One region of the Sinorhizobium sp. GQ132 genome, then DNA from elsewhere that is predicted to be linked to it. Evidence: predicted binding sites of a transcription regulator. Region 1 holds the regulator's gene; the other holds the start of a gene.
What was found. Region 1 encodes PhoB, which activates phosphate uptake and scavenging genes when phosphate is short. Its sites were predicted from a motif close to TGTCATNNANCTGTCAT; they were not measured.
Positions count from the first base shown of each region.

Region 2: a site for PhoB is predicted at 2,796-2,812, ahead of AC6CIG_RS13655 (DUF47 domain-containing protein). Genes of this name have one in related genera too.

Region 1 is NZ_JCAXDX010000004.1:80,465-86,346, forward strand. Features, by position in the region: gene AC6CIG_RS12090 (aspartate aminotransferase family protein) at 1-936, opposite strand, end outside; gene AC6CIG_RS12095 (GcrA family cell cycle regulator) at 1,346-1,867, shown strand; gene phoB (phosphate regulon transcriptional regulator PhoB) at 1,975-2,658, opposite strand; gene phoU (phosphate signaling complex protein PhoU) at 2,770-3,483, opposite strand; gene pstB (phosphate ABC transporter ATP-binding protein PstB) at 3,573-4,388, opposite strand; gene pstA (phosphate ABC transporter permease PstA) at 4,402-5,724, opposite strand; gene pstC (phosphate ABC transporter permease subunit PstC) at 5,721-5,882, opposite strand, start outside.
Region 2 is NZ_JCAXDX010000004.1:407,900-413,781, reverse strand. Features, by position in the region: gene AC6CIG_RS13670 (copper chaperone) at 1-369, opposite strand, end outside; gene AC6CIG_RS13665 (DUF1326 domain-containing protein) at 374-1,009, opposite strand; gene AC6CIG_RS13660 (inorganic phosphate transporter) at 1,124-2,128, opposite strand; gene AC6CIG_RS13655 (DUF47 domain-containing protein) at 2,128-2,772, opposite strand; gene recF (DNA replication/repair protein RecF) at 3,006-4,130, shown strand; gene AC6CIG_RS13645 (molybdopterin-synthase adenylyltransferase MoeB) at 4,157-4,933, shown strand; gene AC6CIG_RS13640 (GNAT family N-acetyltransferase) at 4,941-5,411, shown strand; gene AC6CIG_RS13635 (TetR family transcriptional regulator) at 5,529-5,882, opposite strand, start outside.

The sequences.
Region 1 (5,882 bases):
GAGCCCCTGACGGAAGACGAGAGCCACCTCGCGCACCTGATCGAGGAAGCCTTCGGCGAGAACGACGTCGAGCACGGCATTTCCGACCGCCATTGCGAGCGGGTTGCCGCCATAGGTCGAACCGTGCGTGCCCGCCACCATGCCGGCGGCCGCCGCTTCCGTCGCGAGGCAAGCGCCGAGCGGGAAGCCGCCGCCGATGCCCTTGGCTACGGCCATGATATCCGGCTTGATGCCCGCCCATTCATGAGCGAAGAGCTTGCCGGTCCGGCCGACACCGGACTGTACCTCGTCGAGGATCAGAAGCAGGCCGAACTCGTCGCAAAGTTCGCGCAGCCCCTGCATGAATTCCTTCGATGCCGACCGAATGCCGCCCTCGCCCTGGATCGGCTCGACGAGGATCGCCGCGGTTTCTTCATTGATCGCGTTCTTGACCGCCGCGATATCGCCGAAGGGGACCTGATAGAAGCCCGGCGCCTTCGGCCCGAAGCCCTCGATGTATTTCTGCTGTCCGCCGGCGGCAATCGTTGCGAGCGTGCGGCCGTGGAAAGCACCTTCGAAGGTGATGACGTGGAACTTCTCGACGTGCCCCTTGGCGAAATGATAGCGCCGCGCCGTCTTGATCGCACATTCGAGCGCTTCCGCACCCGAATTGGTGAAGAACACCCGATCGGCGAAGGTCACCTGGGTCAGCCTCCGTGCAAGGCTTTCCTGCCCCGAAATCTCGTAGAGATTGGACAGATGCCAGACCTTGTCGGCCTGCGCCTTCAGCGCCTCGACGAGATGAGGATGGGCATGGCCGAGCGAGTTCACGGCGACACCGGCAGCGAAATCGAGATAGCGCGTGCCGTCTTCGGCGATCAGCCAAACGCCTTCACCTCGCTCGAAACGCAACGGCGCGCGCAGATAGGTGTCGTAAAGCGGCGTGGTTGCGGCCATGTCGAGCTCTCCTTCATTCCGGCGGCACGGACCATTCGGCCCGATAAAAATCAAAAATGCCGCCTTGCGGCGGCGACAGGCACTATTCCCATTTCGCACCGCGATGTCAACAAAACCAAGGTTTGCAGGCGCTTTGCGGATGCCGATTCCGAAGCGCGAAAAAATCACACTCTGGGACTTGCAAAAATGCAACGCTCCGACAGCAAGTTGGGGAAAACCGCGAAATCGATTCGGCGCGATTCCGGCGACTCTTGCCACGGAGTCACCCTGCCGGTAGGTTAACATTCAATTACTAGACGCATGCGGCGGACCTAGTCACCAAAAGTATTATCGCGTTGAATCTTCGGGTTTTTCCCGGAGAGCGGTGACGGATTCCGCCATCCCAACGCCGAGAACGGGGAGTGCAGAGATGAACTGGACTGACGAGCGGGTCGAGAAACTGAAGAAGCTGTGGTCGGAGGGCTTGAGCGCCAGCCAGATCGCGGCGCAGTTGGGCGGCGTCAGCCGCAACGCGGTCATCGGAAAGGTTCATCGGCTGAGCCTGCCCGGGCGCGCCAAGGCCGGAGGAAGCACGACCGCTGCAGCCCGGCCCAAACGGGCGACGTCTGCCCCGCGCGCGCCGAACTATGCTGCGCGTTCCGTAACCCGCACCGTGACCCGCACGGCCGGTGCGACCGCGCTCAAGGAAGAGCTCGCAGTCGACCTGGAAATGGACCAGGAGCTGCAGATCGACAGGAACATCGTCCTGCCGATGTCGCGGCGGCTGGAGCTCACGGAGCTTACCGAACGCACCTGCAAGTGGCCGATCGGCGACCCGCTCAAGGAAGAGTTCCACTTCTGCGGCAACGACTCCCCGGAAGCCTCTCCCTATTGCACCTTCCATGCCCGGCTGGCCTACCAGCCCTCCGCCGAGCGCCGGCGCATGCGCTGAGGCGCCTTGCTCATCCCGCTCTGGATGCACGACGAAAATCGGGGCCGGAAAGGCCCCTTTTTCTTTGCCATGCCGCAAGCCGGCACGGGCGCCAGCGACCTTCGGCCTCAGCTCTCCAGCGAATAGCCAGCGCCGCGCACCGTCCGGATGACGTCCGGCATGTTGGAAAAGTTCAGTGCCTTGCGCAGCCGCCCGACATGAACGTCCACGGTCCGTTCGTCGACATAGATGTCGTGTCCCCAGACACCGTCCAGGAGCTGTGAACGAGAGAAGACGCGCCCCGGTGAGGACATTAGAAATTCCAGCAGCCGGAACTCCGTCGGGCCAAGGCGCACTTCGCGACTGCGTCGGTGGACGCGGTGCGTCTCCCGGTCGAGCTCGATATCGCCGCAGCGCAGGAGCGTCGACAGAACTTCGGGCTTGGCGCGCCTGAGCATCGCCTTGACCCTCGCCATCAGTTCCGGCGTCGAGAAGGGCTTGACGACGTAATCGTCGGCGCCGGTGGCAAGGCCCCGCACGCGCTCGCTTTCCTCGCCGCGCGCGGTCAGCATGATGATCGGCAGGCGCTCCGTTTCCGGCCGCTGGCGCAGCCTGCGGCAGAGCTCGATACCGGAAACCCCGGGCAGCATCCAATCGAGGATGAGAAGGTCGGGCAGGCGCTCCTGCAGGCGGATCTCCGCCTCGTCGCCGCGAAGGATCGTATCGACCTCGAAGCCTTCCGCCTCGAGATTGTAGCGCAGGAGAACGCTCAGGGCTTCCTCGTCTTCGACTACGGCAATCTTCGGCAACATTCAGTAGGACTCCTTCCTACGCACGACAGCCGTCATGCCGCCGCGCACGGTGGTAGGCCGCGCCAAGGCGGCCGGAACAAATTCTGCATAGGCACCGGCTGCCGGGCGATCTCAGTCCGTCACGGAACCCAATGTCGACGTCATGTCGTCCTTCGGCCGTTCGCCCTGCGGCTGGGCGCCTGTCGCCATATAGTAGATCGTTTCGGCGATATTGGTCGCGTGATCGCCGATACGCTCGATGTTCTTGGCGCAGAAAAGAAGATGCGTGCACGGCGTGATGTTGCGCGGATCTTCCATCATATAGGTCAGCAGTTCCCGGAACAGGGACGTGTAGATCGCATCGATCTCTTCATCGCGTTCGCGAATGCTGTTCGCCTTTTCCGGCGAACGGGACGCGTAGACGTCCAGGACTTCCTTCAACTGAACGAGCGCGAGCTCAGCCAGGTGTTCGAGGCCGCGCGCAAGCTTGCGCGGTATGCCTGAACCGGCCACGGCAATCACCCGCTTTGCGGTGTTCTTGCCGAGGTCGCCCACGCGCTCCAGGTCCGCGGCGATGCGGATCGAACCCATGATCTCCCGAAGATCCGAGGCCATGGGCTGGCGTTTGGCAATGGTGACGATCGCCTTTTCGCCGATCTGCCGTTCCGCGTCGTCCAGAATGGTGTCGTCGGAAATCACCTTCTGGGCCAGGGCGAGATCGGAATTGACGAGCGCACGGACGGAGTCCGCGACCATCTGCTCGGCAAGACCGCCCATCTCGGAGATGCGGCGCGTGAGATACTTCAACTCTTCGTCGAAGGCGGACATGATGTGTGCGTGAGACATATTCGTTTCCTCGGGGGACGCGCTGTTCTGAATGGGCCTCGTTCGGTCTTGACCGGGAGGGACGGAAAAGCGCCGCCCCTCTCCGGCCATCAGCCGAAGCGGCCCATGATGTAGTCCTGGGTGCGCTGATCGTCCGGGTTGGTGAACATTTTATCGGTATCGTTCTCCTCGACGAGATTGCCGAGATGGAACATGGCCGTGCGCTGCGACACGCGCGCCGCCTGCTGCATCGAGTGGGTGACGATCACGATCGTGAAATTCGCCCGCAATTCGTGGATGAGTTCCTCGACTTTCGCGGTCGCGATCGGATCGAGCGCCGAGCAGGGCTCGTCCATCAGAATGACTTCCGGGCTGACGGCAACGGCGCGGGCGATGCAGAGGCGCTGCTGCTGGCCGCCGGAAAGTCCGGTGCCCGGCTCCTGCAGCCGATCCTTCACCTCGTTCCAGAGCCCGGCCTTCTGCAGGCTCGTTTCCACGATCTCGTCGAGTTCGGTCTTGGTGCGTGCCAGGCCATGGATGCGCGGGCCGTAGGAGACATTGTCGTAGATCGACTTCGGGAACGGATTGGGTTTCTGGAACACCATGCCGACGCGGGCACGCAATTCCACCACGTCGATCGACGGATCGTAGATATCGTCCTCGTCGAGCGTGATCTTGCCCGTTACGCGGCAGTTCTCGATCGTGTCGTTCATGCGGTTCAAGGTGCGCAGAAACGTCGATTTGCCGCACCCGGACGGACCGATCAGCGCCGTGACCGTGTTCTCGCGGATATTGAGGTTGACGTCGAAGAGCGCACGCTTTTCGCCGTAATAGACCGACACATCGTTGCCGATCATCTTGTAAGGCACCGTATTCATTTTCTGCTCAAGAGCCTTTTCGACTGCAGCTTCCGACATGATGTTCATAGTCCTTACCCCACTACCAGCGACGCTCAAAGCGACGCCGCAAGAGAATTGCGCCGAGATTCATGAAGATGAGAAAGATCAGGAGAATGATGATCGCTCCGGACGTACGCTCGACGAAGGCACGTTCTGCCTCGTTCGCCCACATGTAGATCTGCACCGGCAGCGCCGTGGATGGCTCCAGCGGCGACCCCGGAAAATCGACCACGAAGGCGACCATGCCGATCAGAAGCAGCGGCGCCGTTTCGCCCAGCGCATGGGCGAGGCCGATGATCGTGCCGGTCAGGATGCCGGGCATGGCAAGCGGCAGCACGTGATGGAAGATGGTCTGCATCTTCGATGCGCCCAGGCCGAGTGCGGCGGAGCGGATCGACGGCGGCACTGCCTTCAGGGCCGCCCGGGTAGCGATGATGATGGTGGGTAGCGTCATCAGCGTCAGCACGAAGGCGCCGACGAGTGCTGCCGAGCGCGGCATGCCCGCGAAGTTGATGAAGACGGCAAGCCCGAGGAGGCCGTAGACGATGGAAGGTACGGCCGCCAGGTTGTTGATGTTCACCTCGATCAGGTCCGTCAGCCGGTTTTTCGGCGCGAACTCCTCGAGATAGATGGAGGCAGCGACGCCGATCGGCAGCGACAGCACGAGCACGATCAGCATCATGTAGAGCGAGCCGAGAAGGGCGACGCCGACACCCGCCGCTTCAGGCCGGCTGGATGCGCCGAAGGTGAAGATGCCGGTGTTGAAGCTCTTCTTGAGCACGCCGGCCTCGGCAAGCTGGTTCATCCACGCGACCTGCTCATCCTTCACCTTGCGTTTGGCTTCGTCGACCGACAGGTCGATCTGGCCCTTGAAGGCGGAGTCGATGTTCGCCTCGGCAAGCAGCGTGACGGGAATCGTCCTGCCGATCACCGACGGATCGGCGACGACGATGTCACGCAGTTGCGTCCGGGCGCTGGCGGAGACCATATCGGTCGCCTGCTTCACCAGCGGCCGCTTCGACGGATCGAGGCCGAGCTGCTTGACCAGAGCCTCCCGCACGAGCAGCGGATAGTTGGCGGTATAGAGCCGCTTCGGATCGGTCGCCCGTTCGTTCTTCGGATCGATCACCTTCTCGGAAAACTCGATCGGCAACGTGATCGTCGTCTGCTGGAAGGCGGTATAGCCCTTCGAAACGACGCTCCAGAGGAGAACCGCGAGGAAGAACAGACCGATGGCGATGGCGCTGATTCCGAAGGCACGGAAGCGGCGCTCCGCGGCATAGCGGCGCTTGATGCCGATATCGCGTCGGCTTGCGGCAGGTCGGGTGGAGACCCTTACCGTGGGGGAGGCAAATTCGGTCATTCGTACTGTTCCCGATATTTGCGCACGATGTAGAGCGCGTAGATGTTGAGGCCGAGCGTGATGACGAAGAGGGTGATGCCGAGCGCAAAGGCGACCAGCGTCTGCGGCGAAGTGAACTCGAGGTCGCCCGTCAGCTGATTCACGATCTTGACCGTCAC
Region 2 (5,882 bases), 330 kb from region 1:
GCCGACCCGGGCATAGAGCAGGATCATCGGCGTTGCCGAAGGCAGCATCATGCCGACCATCATCACGACCCACATGGTCAGGGTGACGCCGGCCTCTACGGAACTCCAGGGACGCGGTGAAATGCCGAGGACGGTGCCGAGCGACAGGGCGGCGCCGGCGTCCATCTCCATGCCGTCCATCTCCATGGCAGGGTCCATCCGCATGTCCGCTCCCATGCCGGGACCGGACATGCTCATGCCATCAATGTTCATGGCTGCTGCCAGCCAAAGAGTGTATGTCCAGGCGATCACCGTCAATGCGGCGAGCGACGCTGCCACGATGACGCGATCCCGTCTGAGCAGGCTTTCAAGCGCGGTGTCGGCCGGCATGACGTCAGTGAACCACGCCGCTTCCGGTCATGTGCAGATTGGCGAAGTGGGCGTGCGAATCCGCGAGCGAAACCGCCAGCGGCCCGCTCGTCTCGGCCCAGCCGCGCCCCACCTCGCAGCGGTCGTATTCGAAGCCGTGCGGAAGGTTGATGCGGGCGTGGTGCTCCTCACCGGTCACCGGATTGACGATCGGCTCGCCGCGAGCCTCCATCCATCCCGGAATGTTAACGCGCGCCGAGCGCCTTTCGACGTCGATCTCGAAATCGATCGGCGCGAAAACCGGTTCGTGGAAGGTCTCGAAAGTCGTCGCGAACACCTGGAAGAAGGTGGCGCCGGGCTCGGTGTCCTGGCCGCTCATGATCCGTAGCAGCGCCTCCCGCTGCTTGTCGGAGGCACGCTCGTCGATGATCGGAACCACCGCGCCCCTGCCCTCGTGAATGGCACCGGGCCAGGATACGATCATGCCGCACCTCAAGCCGTCGAGCCGGGTGTCGCCATGGTGTCCCTCGTCGATATCGACGACCCCGATCGCGCGGCAATTCCCCTCTGTAGGCAGTGCGTTGAACTGGCACGGGCAGCCATAGGCGCAGTTGCAATGGATGAATTCGCGGCCCTTGATCGTCCACTCGACGTCCGTCATCGTTTCCTCCCCAGATACGATGGAAGTTTCACTCTCCTCCGAATGCAATGCTATTAGATAGCGGGAATATACTCCCCGCCGACGGCAATGCCAACGGGGTGCCTCGCGAAAGCGTCAGGCGATGAGGTCCACTGCGAAATAGCAGAGCGCCGAGATCAACGCTGCCGCCGGCATGGTGATCACCCACGCGACGACGATGTTGCCGGCGAGCCCCCACCGCACCGCCGATACCCGCCTCGCCGCGCCGACGCCGATGATCGCGCCGGTGATCGTGTGGGTGGTCGAAACCGGAATGCCGAGCCAGGTCGCCGCGAACAGCGTGATGGCACCGCCCGTCTCCGCGCAGAAGCCCTGCATCGGGTTGAGCTTGGTGATCTTCGAGCCCATCGTGTGGACGATCCTCCAGCCGCCGAAGAGCGTGCCGAGCGCGATCGCCGCCTGGCATGTGATGACCACCCAGAAGGGCACGTAGAATTCCGAGCCGAGATAGCCCTGCGAGAAGAGAAGCACGGCAATGATGCCCATGGTCTTCTGCGCATCGTTGCCGCCATGGCCGAGCGAATAGAGGGAAGCCGAAACGAATTGCAGCACCCGGAAGGTGCTGTCGACGGCGAAGGGCGTCTGGCGGACGAAGACCCAGGAGACGATCAGGATCAACAGCAGTGCCAGAACGAAGCCGATGCCCGGCGACATGACGATGGCGCCGGCCGTCTTCAGGAGTCCTTGCCAGACGATCGAGCTGAAACCGGTCTTGGCCAGCCCGGCACCGACGAGGCCGCCGATGAGCGCGTGCGAGGAACTCGACGGGATGCCGAAGACCCAGGTGACGATGTTCCAGGTGATTGCGCCCATCAGCGCCGCGAAGATCACCTGCGGCGTGACGATACCCGGATCGATGATGCCCGTTCCAAGCGTTTCGGCGACGTGCAGTCCGAAGAAGAGGAAGGCTATGAAGTTGAAGAACGCCGCCCAGAAAACAGCATATTGCGGCCGGAGCACGCGAGTCGAAACGATGGTCGCGATCGAATTGGCCGCATCGTGCAAGCCGTTGAGGAAGTCGAAGAAAAGCGCGACGGCAATGAGCCCCACGAGCAGCGGGAAGGCGAGCGTCGCATCCATCAGACGTTCTCGATCACGATGCCGCTGATTTCGTTTGCCACGTCCTCGAAGCGGTCGACGACCCTTTCCAGTTCGCCGTAGATCTCGCTGCCGATGATATAGGCCATGGGGTTGGAAGCGCCGTGGCGCTGGAAGAGATCCTTCAGGCCCTGCTCGTGGAGCTGGTCGGATCTATCCTCGACATGCGTCACTTCCTCGGCGATGGCGCCGAGGCGATGGGCATTGGCGCCGATGCGACTGAGGAGCGGGATGGCCTCGGCGACCAGATGGGCGGCCTCGACGACCGCCGCGCCCATGGCCTGCATGCCGGGGTCGAAGCTCTTCTGTTCGTAGAGCCGGATCGTTTTCACCGTCTTGTGCATCATGTCGATCGCATCGTCCATCGACTGGATGAGATCCTTGATGTCGCCGCGGTCGAAGGGGGTGATGAAGCTGCGGCGGACCGCCAGCAGAACCTCGCGGGTGATCTCGTCGGCCTCGTTCTCGAGCGCGACGATGCGGTCGCAATGGCTTTCGATGTCAGGACCGCCGGCAAGCAGCGCGTTCAGCGCCTCCGCCGCACCCATGACGGCGCGCGAATGGTCGGCGAAGAGGTCGAAGAAACGGTCTTCCCGGGGGAGGAGCTTGCGAAACAGGCCGAGCATCAGGGATCCATCCAACTGTCGATTGTCACGCAGTTGTCATATTGTACTTGCGCGTTCGGGGAAAGTTCCGGTGCGGCCGAAAAAAAGGGCTTTCCCACAGGCGATTGGGCGGAAATGCGCAGCCCGGATACGGAATCGCCGCGGGCCGGGGAGAGGCAGACGAAACGCCCTTTCCGCCTTGCCTTGGCCCGGCTTTCATCCTACCTGACAGCAACGTCGAATGCGGACCCGCAATGCCCCACAAGGTCTTTCTCACACGCCTGAAACTGAGCGACTTTCGCAACTATGCAACGCTGGCGCTCGACCTCGACCAGCGCCATGTGGTGCTGACCGGCGAGAACGGCGCGGGTAAAACCAATCTGATGGAGGCGGTCTCCCTTCTTTCGCCCGGGCGCGGCTTGAGGCGCGCTGCCTATGCGGATATCGCCCGCGTCGGCGCCGCCGATGGTTTCTCGATCTTCGCCGCCGTCGACGGCATGGAAGGTTCGGTGGAGATCGGCACCGGTACTCAAGGGACCGAGGAGGGGCAATCACGGCGCCTCAGACTCAACGGCACTGTGGCCCGCACGGTCGACGAACTCACCGATCACCTCCGGGTGCTCTGGCTCACGCCGGCGATGGATGGCCTCTTCACCGGCCCTTCCGCCGACCGCAGGCGCTTTCTCGACCGGCTGGTACTGTCGCTCGATCCCGGGCACGGCCGGCGCGCCAGCGAGTTCGAGCGCGCCATGCGCAGCCGCAACCGGTTACTCTCGGAATTCCGGCCCGATCCCGCATGGCTGTCGGCCATCGAGCGCGAAATGGCCGGGCTCGGCATCTCCATGGCGCTCGCCCGTCAGGAGATGCTCGGCCTGCTCTCGGCCCTCGTCGAGCGAAGCCGGATCGATGGGACCTTTCCGTCCGCAAGCCTGTCGCTCGCCGGCTTTCTCGATGACTGTGCAGGTATTCCCGCCTTTGAACTCGAAGAGCGCTATCTGGCAATGCTCGCCGAAGGCCGTGCCCGCGATGCGGCCGCCGGCCGCACGCTCGACGGGCCGCACCGCACCGATCTCCTGATCCGCCACCAGGAAAAGGACATGGAGGCAGAGCGTTGTTCGACCGGCGAGCAGAAGGCGCTGCTCGTCGGTCTGGTTCTCGCGCATGCACGGCTCGTCGGGGACATGACCGGCCACGCCCCGGTGTTGCTGCTCGACGAAATCGCCGCCCATCTCGACCGGGGACGCCGTGCCGCCCTCTTCGATCTGGTCGATGGGCTGGGCGGCCAGGCCTTCATGACGGGCACCGACCGGGCGATGTTCGACGCCCTTGGCGAGCGGGCTCAATATCTGGCCGTTGCAAACGGCCGCGTTTCCGGGTGACATAGAGCGCCGTCCGCGAAAATTAAATGGAGACGCTAATGACGACCGATGCGACGCTCGCTCCTTCGGAGATCGCGCGCTACGCACGCCACATCGTGCTGCCGGAGATCGGCGGCCCGGGGCAGCAGAAACTCAAGGCCGCGCGCGTGCTCGTCATCGGCGCGGGCGGGCTCGGCGCGCCGGCTCTGCAATATCTCGCGGCCGCCGGTGTCGGCACGCTCGGGGTCGTCGACGATGACGTGGTCTCGTTGTCGAACCTGCAGCGTCAGGTGATCCACGCCACCGCCGATATCGGGCGGCCGAAGGTCGAGAGCGCCGCCGCGGCGATCGACGCCCTCAATCCGCATGTGAAGGTCGTGGCGCACGCGCTCAGGCTGGACCCCGAAAATGCAGATGCGCTCATGCGCCAATACGATCTCGTCGTCGACGGGTCGGATAATTTCGATACGCGTTATCTCGCCGCCGATACGGCCGCGGCGGCAGGCGTGGCGCTCGTCACCGGTGCCGTCGGACGCTTCGACGGCTCGGTCACCGTGCTGAAGCCCTACGAGACCGATGCCGAGGGGCACCCGAACCCCTCCTACCGCGATCTCTTCCCGGAGCCGCCACCGCCGGGAACCGTGCCGAGCTGCGCCGAAGCCGGCGTCCTGGGCGCGCTCACCGGCGTCATCGGCACGCTGCAGGCGATGGAAGCGATCAAGCTCGTCACCGGCATCGGCGAGCCGCTGGTCGGCCGTCTGCTGCTCTACGATGCGCTCGCCGCCCGGTTCGACACGATCCGCTATCGGCGCGGCACGCGTTGAGGACGCCATGGAGACGGTTCGCATCGGCGCCAGCTTCGATCGTTACGAGGAGTTGCTGTCGCTGATCCGTGCGTCCTTCGCCTATATGGACGGCCGCATCGATCCGCCCTCCTCGGCCCATGCGCTGACTGCGGCGTCCCTTAACCGGAAAGCAAGGGACGAGATCGCCTTCGTGGCCGTCGCCGGGCGTGAGCTCCTGGGCTGCATCTTCTGCAAGCCGGAAGCGGACTGTCTCTATATCGGCAAACTCGCCGTCGCTCCCGGCTTCCAGGGAAAGGGAGTAGGACGGATGCTCATCGCCGCCGCCGAGGAAACGGCGCGTGGTCTGGGCCTGCCTGCGCTGAGGCTTCAGACACGCATCGAGCTCACCGGGAACCAGGCCGCTTTTGCGGCTTTGGGCTTCGTGGAGACGGCGCGAACCGCCCATCCAGGCTTCACCCGCCCGACCTCGGTCGATATGCGCAAAGTGCTCAGCTAGATCACCATGCTTTTGGGTCGGGTCGACCTAGAAACACCACCGTGATCGGTTCCACGAAGTTGAGACGCGGGATGCGGGCGGAAACCGCACACGTTTGTCCTCATCCCGCTCTTATCCTTATCCCGCTCCAGGGCCGAGGTGTGGGGAGGTATCGCCGCGCGCCGGCATCCGCCGGAAGCCCGCAAAGAGAGACTGGAGCGCTTCGCTCCCCTGGGCCACGAGGTCGAAGCGACGGCCGAACAGCAGCCATTCGGTACAAAGCCCCATCATCATCCAGCGCAGGGTCCGTGCCGCGGTCGGCGGCGCCCAGTGCTCCTGCAACTGGCCCCTTTCCAATGCCCGGGCGAAGGCAAGCTCCAGAAGGGCATCGTGGCGCTCCTCGATCTCGCGCTGGCGCACGAGAACGGCGGACATGTCATTGTCGTAGTCGCAGCGCAGCATGATCGCGAGAATGCGCTGCCGCTGCTCGTC